4 regions of the Zooshikella sp. RANM57 genome follow, and region 4 is predicted to be linked to each of the others. Evidence: predicted binding sites of a transcription regulator. Region 4 holds the regulator's gene; each other region holds the start of a gene.

Region 1 (4,717 bases), 120 kb from region 4:
CGTACATTTTCAAAATAACGAAAATAAGTTGTATTGTTCACATGCCCTAATGCATCCATCTGTCCCCATTCTACAGTCGCATCTATGACCACAGGCATTGCAGCAATTTCAAGATATGACGCCATAAACCAACTCCTTGGACTTCACCACTAATCCTACCTAAGCCAACTCATAAAAAACTCAGCTTTTGAATTGTATCCAAGCTAAAACAGGAAACCTGCTATGAAATGTGACTTTTTGGTTTTTATTCATGAGGCTTTAAGCAAACTTCGGCGTTGTTTAATCCTTTAAACAACTTCCATTAGTAACATAGCGGCTAACTATTTATTCTTTTTGGTTTGTATAGACCCAATAGGATGAGGCTGCTGACGCTGCTTAGCTAAATCAATCTGCTTTTGTCTTGCCGTTACCCTTTGTCGCGTTTTCTCAGATTGAGTATCAAAACAATTAGGACAAAAAACACCAGGCATATAGTGAGGTGAGCGCTTATCTTCCTCACTTATTGGCTCTCGACACCCAAAGCACATGTCGTACCGACCTTCAGAAAGATCATGCTTTACCGCAACTCGCCCATCAAAAACAAAGCACTCACCCTGCCACAAACTTTCATCTTGAGGTACATCTTCCAAATACTTCAAAATACCACCCTCTAAGTGATATACCTCTTCAAATCCCTTATCCAACATAAAAGCAGAAGCTTTTTCACAACGAATTCCACCCGTACAAAACATTGCCACTTTTTTATGCTTTTGAGGGTCAAGCTGTTTCACATAATCAGGAAACTCTCGAAACGCTTTTGTCTCAGGATTAACCGCCCCCTGAAATGAGCCAATTTTGACTTCATAATCATTTCGAGTATCTATTAATACCACTTCAGGATCAGATATGAGTGCATTCCAGTCTTGAGGCTTAACATACGAACCCACCTTTTTTGTTGGATCAACTCCTGGTTGCCCTAATGTAACAATCTCTTTTTTGAGTTTTACCTTAGTACGGTAAAATGGCATTTTTTCACTATATGACTCTTTATGAATCAGGTCTGCCAAACGATTGTCAGACCTTAAAAAGGACAAAAAGTGGTCCATATTTGACCGCGTACCAGCTATCGTGCCATTGATACCCTCTTTTGCCAGTAGCAAGGTACCTTTGATATCGTATTTCAACATCTCAGCCTTATAACTAGCCTGCAGCAACGAATAATCTGATAGTTCAACAAACTTATATAATGCTGCCACCACAAACGACATAATTGTTTCCCACTCATAAAAGCTAAAAGATATAGCTACTCACCCAGGCTGTTTTCCTGGTGTTTTAGAACGCGAGGCCAACGTGCGCTTTTATGTTGAGACTGGGGATCTGTTATTGTGACAACATAGACACGTGTAACGCCTGCATCCTCTGTTAATAATCCCTGAATAAATTCACCTTCTCCTAGGGCGTACCAATGGCTATTTCCCTGCTGGTCTTTTTCCATGAACCCATCAACCATAATTTTAACGGGCTTGGGATTATAGTTATTCCACTTCCCCATATGGATCGACTCTAAGCGTGCCCACCCACCTAAAGGCGTAAAACCTGGTTGTTTTTCTCTTCTACCCCAGGGCACAAGTACTACCTGTCCACGCTTACTGCGAACAGGAAGACAGCTCTTAGGATTGGGAAAAAAAGTACGAATCGTCTCTTGTTCTTGCTGGAAGGTCACTCCACCACACATTTAATGATGACCACCCTGACAGTTAGGTGATTGTGGTGCTGAGGCTGATCGCGCTTGCCACTCTTCTGGCGTATAAGTATGAAGTGCTAAGGCATGCACTGGACCCGCTAATTCATTGGCGAGCAGTTGATAAACCAGCTGATGACGTGCCACACTGCGTTTATCATTAAAAACACTGGAAGCAATAACAACCTTAAAATGTGTGCTTGAGTCAGGTGGGACATTGTGCATATAACTTTCATTCTGCACATCTAAATATGTTGGCTGCAAACCCTCGTTCAGCTTGCTAATAATGGCATCTTGCACAGTCACACACTAACCCTCAAAATCCAAAAATTCTTAGTACAAGCCTAACAGAATTAGCTCACACCATACACACATAGAGATTAGGGTTAAATACTACGGCACAGGCATCTAGCTGCTATTAGACAGGAAACTGCAGATAAGAAAAAGACAGATAAAGCAGCTAAAAGGACCTGACCTCTTTTACCTGTCTCATCTGCCTTTTAAGCACATATCAACATGATATGTTGTCGCGGGGATACCCCACTTATCGTTTTGTTATTATATGCAGCCTGAAGCTAAGCAATAATTATTGGAAATTCTCAACCTACCTTGCGTTCGCTCTAGTTTCGCCGGCTCTCCTTTTGTTTGTTAGCGTGTATTAAACTATTTAATGTCAAAAAAAGTGATACAACACTTACCAAACCGAAACATCCTACGTTTTTTAAATCTGCTTGTTAAAATACACTTAATGCTGCTTTTCTATTTAAGTTCATTGTGCCTTATGCTTTTTACTGTCGTGTTTTATAAACCAAGCAAAACCACCTATAAACACAATCACCATTGTTACAACAAGTAAGCCAGCTACAACTGTCCCATCAACAAACATGGTCGAACCTCACCTTAACTGTCTTGAATTGCTTGGATGGTTTGTGCTACTGCATTGACTATTTGTAAGGCTAGCATTGATGCACAAAAAGGATATTTGACTTTAGTCAATACGGACAAATAACTAATCACCATCAATTCTTCTATTGATTTACCGCAATTTTTCTAGCACCAACTTACTAGCCAGCAAACGCCAAAATAATTCACACTCAAAACTTTCAGCAATCGTCAGTAAATAATAGACATCAATACTGATATTTTATACAGTATGTGCTTTACTCTAGGGATACCAACTCAACCCTTATCCTGCGTAAATTCAATCGAGGTGACCCATGCCGGTAATACCCATGTGGAAATGTGATAGGGATGGCAGTATGTTTGATGATAAAAAAGCTGCTGAAGAGCACGATAAAATGCTGGAGCTGGCGGCTAACATCACTCACATGTTAGAACGTCATTATTCAACAATTGATGAAGAACTTGCGGAAGACATTGGCTTGCTTTTCGCACAAAACAAAGAAACAATCGCTAAAGCAATAAAAGGAAAGCCTGAGCTTATTTTAGAAATTGAGCCTCAGGCTGACCAGAAAGCAGCTGCATCCTCCAGTAAAAAAACTGAGAAAAAAGACGCATAATGTTGCATTGCTGGCTTACACTTGATAAACCGTGTAAGCCAGTCTGACAATTATTATTTGTCTCACCTCCCTATTGTCATTCTGTCAGGATCAGCTACCATAGCGGCTTTTTTTCAGAGGTAGTAGGCGTAAAGCATGACAACATTTGTTCCAGGACAACGTTGGATTAGTGATACCGAAACAGAGCTGGGTCTGGGTACCATTCTGACGCTGGATAACCGCCTGGTCACGCTATTATTTCCTTCCACTGGCGACACACGGATTTACTCTATCCATAATGCTCCCTTGACCCGGGTGGTTTTTAATATTGGTGATACAATTGAAAATCATGAAGGTGTGCAGGTTCAGGTCACAGACGTTGCTACTAAAAATGAGTTAATCACTTACACTGGTAGCAATTCTACAGGAGAAACGCTTGAGGTACCCGAATCATGCTTGAGTAACTTTATCACCTTTAATAAACCTCAAGAGCGTTTGTTAGCTGGACAGCTAGATCAAAACCAGCACTTTTCCCTTAGGTATAAAACATTACAACATAATCACCAGTTACTCAGCTCTAAACTACTCGGTTTAGTAGGCTCACGCACAGCGTTAATTCCCCATCAGCTACATATTGCTTATGAGGTAGGGCAACGTACAGCACCTCGTGTATTACTTGCAGATGAGGTAGGCCTTGGGAAAACCATTGAGGCTGGGCTGATCATTTATCAACAGCTTTTATCAATGCGTGCTCAGCGTGTTTTAGTTATCGTCCCTGAAACACTTCAGCACCAATGGCTAGTTGAACTTCTTCGTCGATTTAATCTGCATTTTAGCCTGTTTGATTTAGAACGCTGTCAGCAATACCCTGACGAAAATCCTTTTGACAGTGCACAACTTGTACTAACAAGCCTGGAATTCATCTCTCAGCACCCAATTTACCACGAGCAGTGCTGCACAGCTGGCTGGGACTTAGTGATTGTCGATGAAGCTCACCACTTAACCTGGTCAGCAGAGCGACCCAGCGAACAGTATGTATGCATTGAAAAGTTGGCGCATGCAACGCCAGGCGTGCTACTACTAACCGCAACGCCTGAACAACTGGGTAAAGAGAGTCATTTTGCTCGGCTAAGGCTGTTAGACCCTATACGTTTTCATAACTTAGAAGCCTTTATTGAAGAAGAAGCCGCTTACACACCTGTAGCAAAAGCAGTGCAAAACCTAATTGAACTTGACTCAATTAGTGAAGATACCGCTAAACTACTTCTGACGTTTACTTCTACAGAGCAGCATAGAGCACAAGACTTAATAGCCGTTATTCAAACATCTAAAGATAACGACGAGCGAGAGCAAGCAAAATCTTCTCTCATCAATATACTGCTTGATAGGCACGGCACCAGTCGTGTTCTATTTCGTAATACGCGTGCTGGTGTGCATGGTTTTCCTGGGCGACTGGTACAACCTTACCCACAACAAATACCCGAACTGTACAAACTTG
Region 2 (4,717 bases), on a different contig from region 4:
AAAACAGCCTTGAAAGAAAACGGCTGAGTACAGACTCGTCAATTTCACTCGTGGGTGTAAATTTGCAGAGATGTATGCGAATAGTCTCTAAGAAATTTTCCTGATCAATAGGCGAACGGGCTAAGCCAAGTATTCTCAGCTGAGGGGCTAACAGATTTGCTTTATCGAGTTGATAAAGCGCAGGAAAGAGTTTCCGCAGGGCCAAGTCACCTTGGGCGCCAAAAAGTGCGATATCACATTTTGTTTTGGCTACTGTGGACATGAAGTTAACCTGTTTGCGGTAAATTGTAATCTGATATGTGGTTATAAAATTACAAAAGTGATTAAATTTTAGTTTCTAAGTGGGTTTTTTGCAAATAATTTTGTAAAGTTTACTACATATTGGCATGTTGTGGTTTAATTACCTTCAAGTGGCGATTGTTAGGTAGCTTAAGCATAGGCTTCAAGCTATCATAGCCGCATTCATATCCATTGCCTGGTAACGTTGACAGCGTTATAGCTCAATTATGCTGCAGTCCTCTAAGGTTTGCTTACTTTAACTGAGCTTTTACTTGAACATCGAGTGATTAAGTTTGCTGTCGTTTGTGTGATGGAGCATCTAGTATTTAGTAAATTAAACAAAATCTGTATTTACTTATGGCCCTACCCAGTCAGTCATCCAATCTTTTGGAGCGGATACGCGAAAACCTTGAACAATTAAATCGTTCTGAACGCAAAGTGGCTGATGTCATTTTGAAAGATCCTCAATCTGCTACGCGTTATAGTATTGCTGCACTCGCTCAGGCGGCAAGTGTTAGTGAGCCTACCGTTAACCGCTTTTGTCGCAGTTTTGATGCAAAAGGTTATCCGGATTTTAAGTTGCAACTGGCCCAAAGCCTGGCCAGTGGTACGCCTTATGTCAGCCGAAGCGTAGAAATTGATGATACGGCTGAAGAATATACTCAAAAAATCTTTACGACGAATATGGCCTGCCTGGATGCAGCTCGTCAGTCTATGGATGCGTCTGTGATTAATCGGGCGGTGGATTTTTTGATTCAAGCCAAGCAAATTAGCTTTTTAGGGCTTGGTGCTTCAGGTCCTGTTGCCATGGATGCTCAGCATAAGTTTTTCCGTTTTAATATCCCAGTGATGGCTTATGATGATGTGTTGATGATGCGTATGATGGCCTCTGTAGCTAACACTGGGGATGTCATTGTTATCATTTCCTATACAGGAAGAACCCGAGAGTTGGTTGAGATTGCAAAAATTGCTCGGGAAAGTGGGGCAACAGTCATTGGTATCACTGCACCAAATTCCTACTTAGCGAAGGAATGTTCGTTAACCATTGATGTTATCGTTCAAGAAGATACTGATATATATATGCCAATGTCTTCTCGTATCATTCACTTAACAGTATTGGATGTTTTGGCTACAGGAGTAACATTGAAGCGTGGTGTTGATTTTCAAAAACACCTGAAACGTATCAAAGAGAGTTTACAAGCTAGTCGGTTACCTGTATCTCCAATCAAAACTTGATATTATACTCTTCACGAATCATTTTTAGGGTTTGTTGTCCGCGATCTTCACCCCAGTCACTTATTAATATAAGCTCCTGGGGCTTCATCACTTGACGGCCGCCCCTAAAAAACCTTCGTTATGGGTATAGTAATTATCTATAGCTGATTCAGTTTGTAAAAAAACACCCATCATGTGATGGGTGTTTTTTTAAGCTTATTGCTTTTTAATGATCAACGACATTAAGTTCTACACGACGATTCATTGCTCGGCCAGCTTCTGTACTATTACTGGTAATTGGTTTTTCTTCACCATAGCCCACAGCACTAAGGTTGCTGCTGTTGACTCCACGGGAAACGAGGAAATTACGTACAGCTTCTGCTCGGCGCTGTGACAGACGCAAATTGTAGCGATTACTGCCGACATTATCCGTATGTCCAGAAACTTCTATTTTAGTATTAGTGTGCAAGCGGAGTTTTTCTGCAACTTTACTTAGGTATTCATGAGAGGTACCTGTTAATCTGGCAGAATTAAACTCAAACTGAACACCTTCAAGCGCAAGTGCCTCTGAGCAGCCAATGGCATTCACTTTTACACCAGGAGGTGTATTTGGACAATGATCCTTCATGTTTGCGACACCATCATTGTCTGAATCTAATGTACAGCCTCTATTATCAACCTGAGTATTTAATGGTGTATTTGGACATTGGTCACGATAATCAGGAACCCCATCATTATCTGAATCAACTGGGCAACCATTGTAATCGACTTTAACGCCGCGTGGTGTTGCTGGACATTTATCTTTACTATCAACAACACCATCATCATCGGTATCATGCTCAATCATTGAGCAGAAAAATCCCCCTAATAATGCACCGCCAAGTGCGCCTACTGCTGCTGCTTCACCATCATCTGCTGATGAACCTGCAACGGCCCCCAAGCCACCGCCTACGAGTGCACAATTACGCCAGTCTTCATGCCACGGACCATTTGTGGCACAGCCAGTAAGAAATATAGGCAAAAAAACCAAGAGTCCTAGCGTCCTGCTTTTTACGGATGGTTTCATTTTTTTCTCCATTATTATCATGGTTTCAGCTATCTGGGTTCATGACCAGTATAGATAAGGTTTATTAGTTTGCCGCAATAACGTGACACTAACATTAGCATTATCTAGTTTCAGTGGTTAACGTGTGATTACTACGCCATGCCAAAAGGCAATATAATGTTTAATTTTTTTGGCTGCAGGCTTAGGGTCGGGGTATGACCAAGCAGCATCTTCATTTAATTTATCTTCGACTTTTATGTGAAAATAATGGGCCACTCCTTTCCATGGACAATCCATTTGTGTATGACTTGCAGTGAAGAATCCGTTGTTAACTGATGAAGGCGGAAAGTAGTGATTACCTTCAACGATGATTGTTTCATTGCTTTCTGCCAGTGTAGCACCATTCCACACGGCTTTCATAAGTTCACTCCCACCAATTTACAATACACAATATACTCTACTTGAGGTATGCCAATTATTGTGAAAGTAAACTAACGTCTTTAGCTGAATTTTTGTTTAAATTTCAGTGATTATTAATACGACTTTTAAAGCAGTTTACCTATCTTGCTAAGAGGATTAGTTACATTACACCCTTTAATATACGGAAATTCACTTTCTTGTTAAAACACTGACTCCTTTATTGAGCTGTGTTACTGTATAGTGAATATGCTTGTATGGATATTGACAAGCTGTATAGAGCCTATGCTTTTATAATATGAAATATAATCATAATAAAATTGAAAATTGGGACAGCTCAACCAAAAGGGATCAAGCAGTGTGGATGAATGATGTTAAATATCGCTCTATTTTAACGTCCAAATGGACGGTAAGTCGTTATATAAACTTATGGTTTTCACTTGGCGTCATTGCATACTCGTTTTTACCGCTTTTATTGTTATTTGCTGTAAGTAAAGGATTTACTACAGATTTTGTAAGTTCGACTTTTTTTGAGTGGCTTGGCAGTTTTGGAGAGCATACTGGGCATTTTGCGCTTTCTTGGGTTGCTTTACTATGTGCTCTGCTGATGTTTTCAGTCATGTGTCTGCTTGCTTCATTAGCAAATATTTCGACTGTATTAACGTTGGCTTTGGCACTTGTTTGTATTGCGGTTGTGGATGTTTTTTTTGATTACAGGGTATCTCTGCTGCATGGTCAGTTAACCGATAAGTTATTTAATATTGCGTGGGCTATTGGGAAAATTCATGCGTTATCTATCATTATTTTTACTTTAATTGCAGTTAAATGGATACCAAATAATCGTAGCCACGGGTTATTAGTAGTATTATACGCCGTATTAGTCGCTTATCTTGGCACTATACTGCAGCAGGGATATGTTGATGCTAATAGAATAACTGCAAGTGCTGAGGTAGGAGCGGCTGTACTCAATATTATCATTGAGTTAGCACCTGCTATTTTGTGTATTATTGGTGGTGTTTTTTTAATTCACTATATCAGAGAACGTAAGCAAAGTTTTTTTGTGCAAAGTGTATTGTTATTTCTTTTTCCAATTTTTAGTGCACAGTTGCATGTTGCTTTTGGTAGTGTGGTTTCTTACCATCAACATCATATTATAGCTAAACTTTTGATTGCGACCGCATTTGTTATTCCTTTAATAGGTGCTTTCATGGAGGCTATCTATAAAATAAAGGTGTTTAAAAAAATATTGAATGACAAAAAAAATGAAAATATTCAACTTTGGCAGTCTAATAAAAAATTACAAAAATCTAAATCGCAACTGAGTTCTATTTGCCAGTCAGTGAAAGAGCATCAAAAAGGTGAAGCCGGCCTTTTAGTCAACCTGGGTCAAGAAATGAAAGAGCCGGTTAATAACATAATGGCGATGACTTCTTTGCTGGAAGAAAATAAGTTAGAACAGCTTGAAAAACTGTCAGTTAAAGCTATTTATTCTGCTAGTGAGAAATTATATAGACTAGCGTCTGAAGTGACAGATTATGGAAAAATAAAAGCAGGGAAAATAAATATATGTCATGTTGAGTTTGATTTTTATCAGGTGATTGAAACGGTTGCTGACCAATTGACCTATAGAATAAATGAACAGCCTGTTTCTGTGTCAATTGTATACGCTGATGATATTCCTGGTCCAGTCAAAGGAGATTCCAAAAGAATTCAGCAGGTAATCTATAACGTTGCTATAGCGTTACATTGTTTTGGAAAACG
Region 3 (4,717 bases), on a different contig from region 4:
ATGCGTTAGGTGTTCCTTATGAATTGTCAGTTTTAACACATAATAATAACGTCGTCAGTATAACGGCTGCAACTTTGGGAACTGCGCAAATTTTAGGGGCTTTGTCTGTTAGCAGCAGTATGGGTGTATTGGGTGATATCTTTTTAAAAACTGAAGGTGGGGATGTTCCTTTAGGATTATTGAGTGGTGGCTTGGTATTAGATCCTGATGTACCGGATGATATTGTACCTCCAGCAGAGTACCCTACCACCATTATTAGCTTATTTGATATTGATTTTACGGAAACTCCTAACTTTCTTCCTTGTGATCCACCTAATCCATTCGGCTCAACGTGTGATGATTTCTTTAGTTTGATGACTGATGGTGGTTTTCCACTGCACTTTGATGTGTATATAGATGATAAATTACATGATTTATTTATTTACTCATCATTTGATGCTGATGGATCAACCGTTGAGACAGGTCCGTTGTATTATACCCCTGAGGTTGCGGCAACTGATTTATACACATTTGGAATTTTAACACTTATTCCTGAACCAACAAGTATAGGAATGATGTTAGCAGGTCTATTTGGCGTGGCCGGAAGTTTAACTGCAAAACGTCGTAAAAAACAGTAAATCATAATAGACAATGAGAAAGGAGGAGTTTATCTCCTCCTCTTTTTTTTGTTTGTTTGTTTTTTTTGCAATTGTTAAAAGAGTGAGTTTAAGTTAAAAAATTAAGGTTTTGTTTCACTTTAATTTTTATTATGTGGCATTTTTTATGCTCATGTTTTTCCTGTTTCTATTGCTTACTGAAATGGGGAAATTCCATGAGACTAATGACGTATGTCGGGATGCTAATATGCAGTACGACAGTTATGTTATCAGTGGCTGCACAGGCCACGATGCTGAAGTTGAATTTGATACCGAGTAGTGGTATTTTTCAAAATCCTGCTTTAACCCCTGATCCCGGTCCTCCTGCCGTCATTGCGACTGATCCCCTAGCGGAAGGTGGTACAGCGACAATGAGTTCATTGGTATGGGGGGAGCCATCAGATGAATCTGGCATTAATCCTGATTTGTTGCAAAGCTCATTGGTGTTAACAAGTTACCATGAAATCGCACTGAGTGCAGACGGGTCTCCTGAGAAAATATCCCAGTTAGTTCATAACAATAATGTACTTAATCCTGCTGCTGCAACATTGCTGTCAGCTCAAATTTTAGGTGCATTGGGGTTATCCAGTACTGATGGCCCAGTAACAGATGTGTTTGTTAACCACAACACTTTAGGCCTGATTCCATTAGCCGATTTAACATTAGCACTGCTTGCCAGCCCTGATGTAGCCGATGATTTGGTTCCAGTTGGAGAAGAAAGTACTACGTTAATCAGCCTTTTTAATCTGGCATATAATGAAACATTGAATGATTCCGTTTTTTGTATTTTTGGTAACCCAAGAGGGTCTTTTTGTGATGACTTTTTTTTACTCTCAACGGAAGGCGGGTTTCCTGCATTTATTGAGTTATTGATTGATGGGTTACCTCATGAGTTACTGATTTATTCATCATTTGATGAAACAGGTGCTTCAGCTGAACCTGGACCAAGTTATTTTACCGGGGAAAATGCCAGTACAACGTTATATACCTTTGTTCGATTAAATCCCTTATCTGTTCCAGAACCCAGTGGAGTGTTATTGATTGGGTTTTTATTAGTGCTGTTAGCGAGCTACAGACTGTCACGTTATATTCGTAAGCGTTAACAATCTTGTATAGTAATTCTTATGTTTTGCAATTCTCATGCTACCAGTTCAATTTGCAACTGAGCTGCCATTAAGCCCTCCAGGCCACAAGGACGTGTTTTTTTCTAGTGTCCAAATCAATATAAAAAGTAAGTGATTTGCTGTGCTGTATCCTTTATACTACCGAAATGATAATGAATAGCATTTAATTGATTCGTATCAATATGGCTATTTAAAGCTTTGTTAGAGTGACAACATCATAAGTTCTATTTCTGCTCTCGTTTGAGCAGATTTTTTGGGCCTTTTGATGCGTGTGATTCTCATTGGCTCTTTGATTCTTATTTATCAATTGCGTGTAGTATTTTCAGTATTAGTAAAGAGTTCAGCACAGCATGGACACAGCAACCCTTCAAGACCTTTCTGTAGGACAGCGTGCTACAGTATTGGCGATCAGCAATGACAATCCTGCTTACCGACGACAGCTATTAGCCATGGGGTTGATTCCAGGTACTTCGTTAACTCTCGTTCGTGTGGCCCCGCTGGGAGACCCCATGGAGCTGGAAGTACGTGGCTTTAAATTGAGCTTACGTCGGGCAGAGGCAAAGGCTGTTAAAGTAGAGGTGAATTCATGACCACAGCTGATTGTTCGCAAGCTAAGGCGACAGTATGTGTCGTTGGTAACCCAAACTGTGGTAAAACCTCACTATTTAATGCGCTGACCGGAGCAAGACAAAAGGTAGGCAACTGGGCCGGTGTGACTGTTGAAAAGAAAACTGGACAGTATAAATTTAATCACCAATCAATAGAATTGGTTGACTTACCTGGGACATATTCTCTGGATGTTATTGATGAAACTGTGTCTTTGGATGAAAAGATCGCCCGGGACTATGTAATATCTAACGAAGCTGACCTGATTGTAAATATTATTGATGCGGCTAATTTTCAACGTAATTTATATTTAACATTGCAACTGCTGGAAATGGGGAAACCCATGCTAGTGGTGTTAAATATGATGGATATGCTTAGCCGGGATGGTAAACAGATTGATTGTGCCAAACTGGCTGAGCTGTTGGGTTGTCCTGTAATTCCTGTGGTTGCCAGTCGGAAAAAAGGTATAACAGAGCTGAAACAGGCTGTTAATGAATACCTTACTCGTCCCAAATCTTTTTCTACGACATTTTCATTTTGTCAGCCCATTGAACAAGCAATTGAGGCGCTTGAACCAAAGCTGGCTGAAGTATCATCAGAAGTATCCCCATCTATTTCTCGTCGCTGGCTGGCACTAAAATTATTAGAAGGGGAGTTAGCGTTACCCGTTCGTCTAGATAATACAACACATGACTTGCTCCTGCGTCATCGGGCAGAAATAACAAAGACCTTACAAGAAGACCTGGATATTTTAATTGCCAATGATCGTTACCAGCATATTGCCAAACTAGCAGAACAAACGATTACCACAACACGGCCAGCCTCAGCGCGTGTATCTGAATTTATCGATCGGGCGGTTTTAAATCGCTGGCTAGGGTTTCCCATCTTTTTGCTGGTCATGTATGTCATGTTTATGTTCACCATCAACATTGGCAGTGCGTTTATTGACTTATTTGATATTTTGGCGGGTACGCTCTTCGTTGATGGAACAGGTTATCTTCTGTCATCTGTCAGTGCACCAGACTGGTTAAATACGCTGTTGGCCCAGGGGGTTGGTGGTGGTATTCAAACTGTCGCGACGTTCATACCTGTCATTGGTTGTTTGTTTTTATTTTTATCCCTACTGGAAGACTCTGGTTACATGGCGCGGGCAGCCTTTGTCATGGACCGGTTGATGCGTTATCTGGGATTACCAGGTAAGTCATTTGTACCCATGCTGATTGGCTTTGGTTGTAATGTGCCATCGGTAATGGCCGCACGAACGTTGGAAAACGAACGGGATCGCTTTTTAACCATTATCATGGCGCCTTTTATGTCCTGTGGTGCCAGACTACCAGTCTATGCATTGTTTGCTGTTGCGTTTTTTCCTGATAATGGTCAGAACATTGTTTTTGCTTTATACCTCATTGGTATTATAACGGCCGTTGCGACTGGACTGTTGATGAAAAGAACACTGCTACCGGGTGAGAGTGTTCACTTTATCATGGAGTTGCCTGATTACCACATGCCTTCGTTTACCTCTGTATGTATTCGAACCTGGGACCGCCTACGTTCTTTTATTACCAAAGCCGGTAAAATGATTGTGATGGTGGTAATGGTGCTCAGTATGTTGAACTCACTTGGCACAGATGGCACTTTTGGTAATGAAAACACTGAACGTTCTTTACTGAGTCAAATTGGGCAACAAATAACGCCTTTATTTAAACCAATTGGTCTTACCGAAGAAAACTGGCCTGCAACTGTCGGTATTTTTACCGGGATCTTTGCTAAAGAAGCTGTCGTGGGTACGTTAGACGCCATGTATACCCAAATGGGTTCAAATGAAGCTGGTGAAGAAGGCGCCGAATACGATCTGGTAGCAGGTATTCAAAAAGCTTTTGCTACGGTTCCTGCAAACTTGTCTGATGCACTAGGTACTTGGTTGGACCCACTCGGTTTAAACATTGGTGATACCCATGATAAAACGGCTGCTGCAGAAGAACAGGAAGTCAGCACATCGACCTATTCCGTAATGCAGTCATTATTTGGTAGCTCAACAGCCGCATTTGCATATTTGTTATTTATTCTGCTTTACACACCCTGTGTTGCAGCCATAGGCGCAATTTATCGAGAAACCAGTGGACGCTGGTCACTATTTGTGAGCTTGTGGACACTCTTGATGGCTTACACTGTTGCAGGTGTTTACTATCAAATGAGTACCTTTGCTAGCCATCCAGTAACCTCATTAATGTGGTCTGTAAGCCTAGTCATTGCATTTCTGGTCACTTTATTTGGCATGCGTTATTACGCTCAGAACCAGAAAGAAGTATCAAGCTATCAAGCGGAATCAGTAGTGGATTAAACCATGTTACT
Region 4 (4,717 bases):
ATGCAACAGTTAATGGAGAAAACTAACGATTATTTCCAACTTGTAGATGATGCGAGTGCTGATTACTCAATAGAAATAGATCCAAGAGAAGCTGACTGGGCAACAATGGGCCATTTGCGCCAGTTAGGCTTCAATCGTATCAGCCTGGGGATTCAAGATTTTAATCCCATCGTACAACAGGCTGTAAACCGTGTTCAAACTGAAGAAGAAACATTAGCGGTCATTGATGCTGCACGAACCCTAAGCTTCAAATCCATCAATGTTGATTTGATTTATGGGTTGCCTCATCAAAACACTCAAAGCTTTTTGACTAGCCTGGATAAAGTCCTTGAGCTGGCACCAAACCGTCTATCAATCTTCAATTATGCACACCTCCCTGATCGGTTTAAACCTCAACGTCGTATCAATGAAAAGGACCTCCCATCACCCGCTGAAAAACTTTCCATTCTTAAGCACACTATTGAGCACCTTATTGATGCAGGTTATGTGTATATTGGGATGGATCACTTTGCACTACCAGAAGATGAATTGACAGAAGCAAAAGTCACAGGGCAGCTCCACCGTAACTTTCAAGGTTATACCACCCATAAAGAGTGCGACCTGCTGGGTTTTGGTTGCTCTGCTATTAGCCAGATTGGTAATACCTACTGGCAAAACCTGTCAAAATTGAATGAATACAGTCAGCAAGTAAGTCAAAATGTCTTCCCATTTCAACGTGGTTTTGTTTTATCGATAGAAGATCTTCTTCGTAGAGAGGTTATCAGTCAACTGATTTGCCACTTTGAGTTAAACATTCATCAAATAGAGCAACAGTTTGAAATTGATTTTAATAACCATTTTGCTTATGAGTTAGAAGCATTACAGTCAATGGCAGATGATGGCTTGCTTATCATTAATAAGGACAGCCTACTGGTACAACCTAAAGGTCAACTACTGATTCGTAATATATGTATGGTATTTGACCAATACTTGGCTGCAAATAATGAAGCAACGCGCTTTTCAAAAGTAATATGACTCCATCTTAGTAATTCCCGTTGGAGTTTTTAGTAGTTTCCCCTACAATAGCCTCTAATCAGATACTAGCATTAAACATATATGACGACGGAAGTTGATTAGAGGCCCTCACAGCATGACGTCGAAACCTACTGTAAAACAGTTCAATCAAGTGGCCTGTAAAGAGTGTGCATTGCAACCTCTTTGCCTGCCTATCGCTTTAAATACTGAAGACATTGATTTACTTGATAAAATTATTAAGCGGGGACGACCCTTGCGAAAGGGGGAGCACCTGTTTCTTGAAGGAGATAAATTTGCCTCCATTTACGCTGTCCGCTCTGGAGCACTAAAAACCTACACCTCAACCAATGATGGTGATGAACAAATTACTGGTTTTCACTTACCTAGTGAGTTAGTAGGAATGAGTGGTGTCGACAGCGATGCCTACCCTGTTTCCGCTCAAGCTATTGAAACAACAACGGTTTGTGAAATTCCTTTTGACCGCCTAGATGAACTTGCAGAATCTTTGCCTGAACTGCGTCGTCAACTAATGCGGATCATGAGCAAAGAGATTCGTGAGGATCAGCAAATGATGCTTTTATTAAGCAAGAAAAATGCTGATGAGCGTATTGCTACTTTCCTTGTCAACCTGGCAACACGCTTTAGACGCCGCGGATACTCATCGCAGTCTTTCCGACTTCCTATGTCTCGTAATGAAATGGGAAATTATTTGGGACTTGCCGTTGAAACTGTCAGCCGTGTTTTCACCCGTTTCCAAAAAAATGGCTTAATCGTCGCTAATGGTAAAGAAGTCAAAGTTGTTGACCCCATAAACTTGTGTTCTTTAGCAGGGGGTAAACCTGTTGAAGTTAAGAAAAATGGCAGCACTGACACCTAACAATAAGTAATCCGCTTTCTATGATTTTTGACGAATATTATATTAAGTCATTAATACGCAGTGTTAATGATTGGCCAGCGCCTGGTGTTGTCTTTCGGGATGTTACTCCCATCTTCCAATCCCCCAAAGCACACAGAATGGTTATAGATAGTCTGATCCAACGCTACGTAGACACTGAAGTTACCCATATTGCAGCACTTGATGCTCGTGGTTTTTTACCTGGTGCTGTTATTGCCTACGCGCTAAACAAGCCGTTAGTTTTACTTCGCAAGCAAGGCAAGCTCCCTGCCGAAACAGAAACAGAAACCTACGACTTAGAATATGGGCAAGCCACCATCGAGGTACAACGTGGAGTGCTAAATGAAAATGACTCCGTCCTGCTCATTGATGATTTGATTGCAACGGGTGGAACTCTACTTGCTGCAGCTACACTGATAAGGCGGTTAGGTGCCCACATATATGAAGCAGCCGCTATTATTGATTTACCAGACTTAGGTGGTAGCACAAAGCTACAAGATGCCAATATTCCAACGTTTACCCTCTGCGCGTTCTAGACTTTATCAATACAGCTTTCAACCAATAGTTCATTCTGCCAGGTTAACAACCTGGCAGAAGGCTGTTTTTCTGCATTAAATAGCTAAAATGCCATCACTCAAAACAAGTTTAACGTTACTCCTTACAAATCTTCATTTCCCCGTCATACTTTTGTCTTTAAAACAACATACATGTTTGAATAATTGACACCATCATTCAAAAGAGCCATAAAAAAAATAGCCTAAGTCGATTTGTATTATTAATAACTACGGCTATTTATGCTTTTTACATGGACTAAATACACTAACTCAACAAGTTACAGTGACTTTTGTAAAAAATAGGCTAGGTTAATGGGAAAGGTAATTATAAAAACAAGTGATTACTTTCCATAAACAGCCCTACCTGTAGATTGGTCAATATTATGCATGGCTTCCTATATAGATTTTAGGGCTGCGATAAGAGAGTGAGACCATGGGAATCTGTCCAGATGAACTTCGCCACTATGTAATTAAACCCACATTAGACTACATAGATATGTGGTCCCCTTTTGCAGAAAACCTTCTACTGGGGACTGCAGCTCAAGAAAGTGGATTAGGCTTTTACTTGAAGCGTCGGAAGCAGCGCTCATTAGGCATCTACTGCATTACACCCATGATGCATAAAAATATATGGGACCGTTACTTAGTTAAACACTCTGATTTAGCGAGTAAAATTCGCGGATTAGCCAGTCAACATGAGTTTCTTGCGAACCCACATGCTGAACTTGCTACTAATTTATCCTATGCAACAGCAATAGCTTGGTTAATTTATAAACGTAATCAAAACTTCATTGAGTCTGAACCCAGTAATATTTATATGCTAGCCAAATGTTGGCGACGTTTTTACCATGTAAGACCCCAAGCACATCTAGAATCATTTATACGGCACTATCAAACTTTAATTTTAAATAACAGTGAAGCAGCCTAGTTGTTTAGATATTCACTGCAATGACAGGGACCGAGCCATGCATATTTTAATTGCACCGGACTCATTTAAGGGATCGCTGACAGCCTTAGAAATATGTCAAACATGTACCTCCGCAATTCACTCAATAGCGCCTAATACTCAAATTACATCTTTTCCCCTTGCCGATGGTGGAGAAGGAACAGTTGATGCGTTTTTACATAATGCAGGCGGAGAAAAAATTAATCTGACGGTTACTGGCCCATTAAATCAACCAGTCGAAGCCTTTTATGGCATTCTGGCTGATAATAAAACAGCCATTATTGAGATGGCCAGTTGTGCTGGTTTACCTTTGCTTACAGCTGATCAGCAAAATCCACTCTCTACCACCACCAAAGGTGTTGGTGAGTTAATACTTAATGCCTTTGATAGACAATGTAATAAAATAATACTGGGGCTAGGTGGCAGTGCCACTCACGATGGAGGCGCGGGTGCTTTAAACGCGTTAGGATTTCGGTTTCTGGATGATCAACAGCAGCCTATCCCTCCAGGTGCTGAAGGTCTGCTGAAATTAGTTTCTATTAATAGCAGCAACGTAGACCCCAGAGTTGCAAATACAGAATTTATCATTGCCAGTGATGTAACAAATCCCCTACTGGGAGATCATGGTGCCGCTAGCGTATTTGGACCTCAAAAAGGTGCTACCCCCGAAATGATCCCCACACTGGATAAAGCGGTTGAAAACCTTACCCAGTTACTCGCCAAACACTTTGATATACCTGCACTTGAAATCATACAACAGTCTGGAGCTGGAGCCGCAGGAGGTATGGGAGCTGGGCTACTTACAAGTTTGCCCAATACCTCTATTCACTCTGGTTTTGAAGTTATCGCAGAACATCTCAACTTAACTGATTTATTTAAACAAGGTCACCTGGACCTTGTCATTACCGCTGAAGGGCAGGTTAATCAACAAACCTCTCAAGGCAAGCTTCCTGTAGGAATCGCAAAACTTGCCAGCCAGTACGACTTACCCGTTATCGCTTTAGTAGGTAGTATTGGTAAAGGTGCAGAACTTACTCACGAACAAGGTATCACTAGCATTTTTAGTATCATCAACCAACCCATGTCCCTTGAGCATGCAATAGCCCATGCTGATGAGCTTCTACACCAAACCATGCGCGAAATTTTTCGCCTCGTTAAAGCTTATCATGTCGAAAAAGTGTAAGGTCAAAACTACTTGATCATAGCAACAGCTCACTAGATACAGCCTTACACATGATAATTGTTCCTGCATAAACTGCCTGCTCACCTTCCATAGTAGTCAAGCGCTGACAACAATTTATGAAGGGT

Evidence for each region. Region 4 encodes FNR, which switches genes on or off when oxygen is low (the NO sensors DNR and NnrR bind a similar motif). Its sites were predicted from a motif close to TTGATNTANATCAA; they were not measured.
Region 1: a site for FNR is predicted at 2,752-2,765, ahead of ccoM (cytochrome c oxidase subunit CcoM). Genes of this name have one in related genera too.
Region 2: a site for FNR is predicted at 3,001-3,014, ahead of ACQ96U_RS14810 (DUF427 domain-containing protein). Genes of this name have one in related genera too.
Region 3: a site for FNR is predicted at 1,927-1,940, ahead of ACQ96U_RS19655 (FeoA family protein). Genes of this name have one in related genera too.

The regions. Positions count from the first base shown of each region.
Region 1 is NZ_JBOIUB010000003.1:391,540-396,256, forward strand. It holds gene ACQ96U_RS09105 (acyl-CoA thioesterase) at 1-125, opposite strand, end outside; gene ACQ96U_RS09110 (rhodanese-related sulfurtransferase) at 321-1,247, opposite strand; gene ACQ96U_RS09115 (hypothetical protein) at 1,283-1,714, opposite strand; gene ACQ96U_RS09120 (BolA family protein) at 1,715-2,026, opposite strand; gene ccoM (cytochrome c oxidase subunit CcoM) at 2,490-2,606, opposite strand; gene ACQ96U_RS09130 (YebG family protein) at 2,938-3,240, shown strand; gene rapA (RNA polymerase-associated protein RapA) at 3,376-4,717, shown strand, end outside.
Region 2 is NZ_JBOIUB010000006.1:319,117-323,833, reverse strand. It holds gene zwf (glucose-6-phosphate dehydrogenase) at 1-262, opposite strand, end outside; gene ACQ96U_RS14820 (MurR/RpiR family transcriptional regulator) at 637-1,515, shown strand; gene ACQ96U_RS14815 (OmpA family protein) at 1,721-2,560, opposite strand; gene ACQ96U_RS14810 (DUF427 domain-containing protein) at 2,678-2,959, opposite strand; gene ACQ96U_RS14805 (hypothetical protein) at 3,374-3,577, opposite strand; gene ACQ96U_RS14800 (response regulator) at 3,651-4,717, shown strand, end outside.
Region 3 is NZ_JBOIUB010000010.1:125,453-130,169, forward strand. It holds gene ACQ96U_RS19645 (PEP-CTERM sorting domain-containing protein) at 1-617, shown strand, start outside; gene ACQ96U_RS19650 (hypothetical protein) at 812-1,738, shown strand; gene ACQ96U_RS19655 (FeoA family protein) at 2,110-2,349, shown strand; gene feoB (Fe(2+) transporter permease subunit FeoB) at 2,346-4,706, shown strand.
Region 4 is NZ_JBOIUB010000003.1:267,561-272,277, forward strand. It holds gene hemN (oxygen-independent coproporphyrinogen III oxidase) at 1-1,014, shown strand, start outside; gene fnr (fumarate/nitrate reduction transcriptional regulator Fnr) at 1,130-1,891, shown strand; gene ACQ96U_RS08545 (adenine phosphoribosyltransferase) at 1,912-2,445, shown strand; gene ACQ96U_RS08550 (hypothetical protein) at 2,897-3,391, shown strand; gene ACQ96U_RS08555 (glycerate kinase) at 3,429-4,592, shown strand.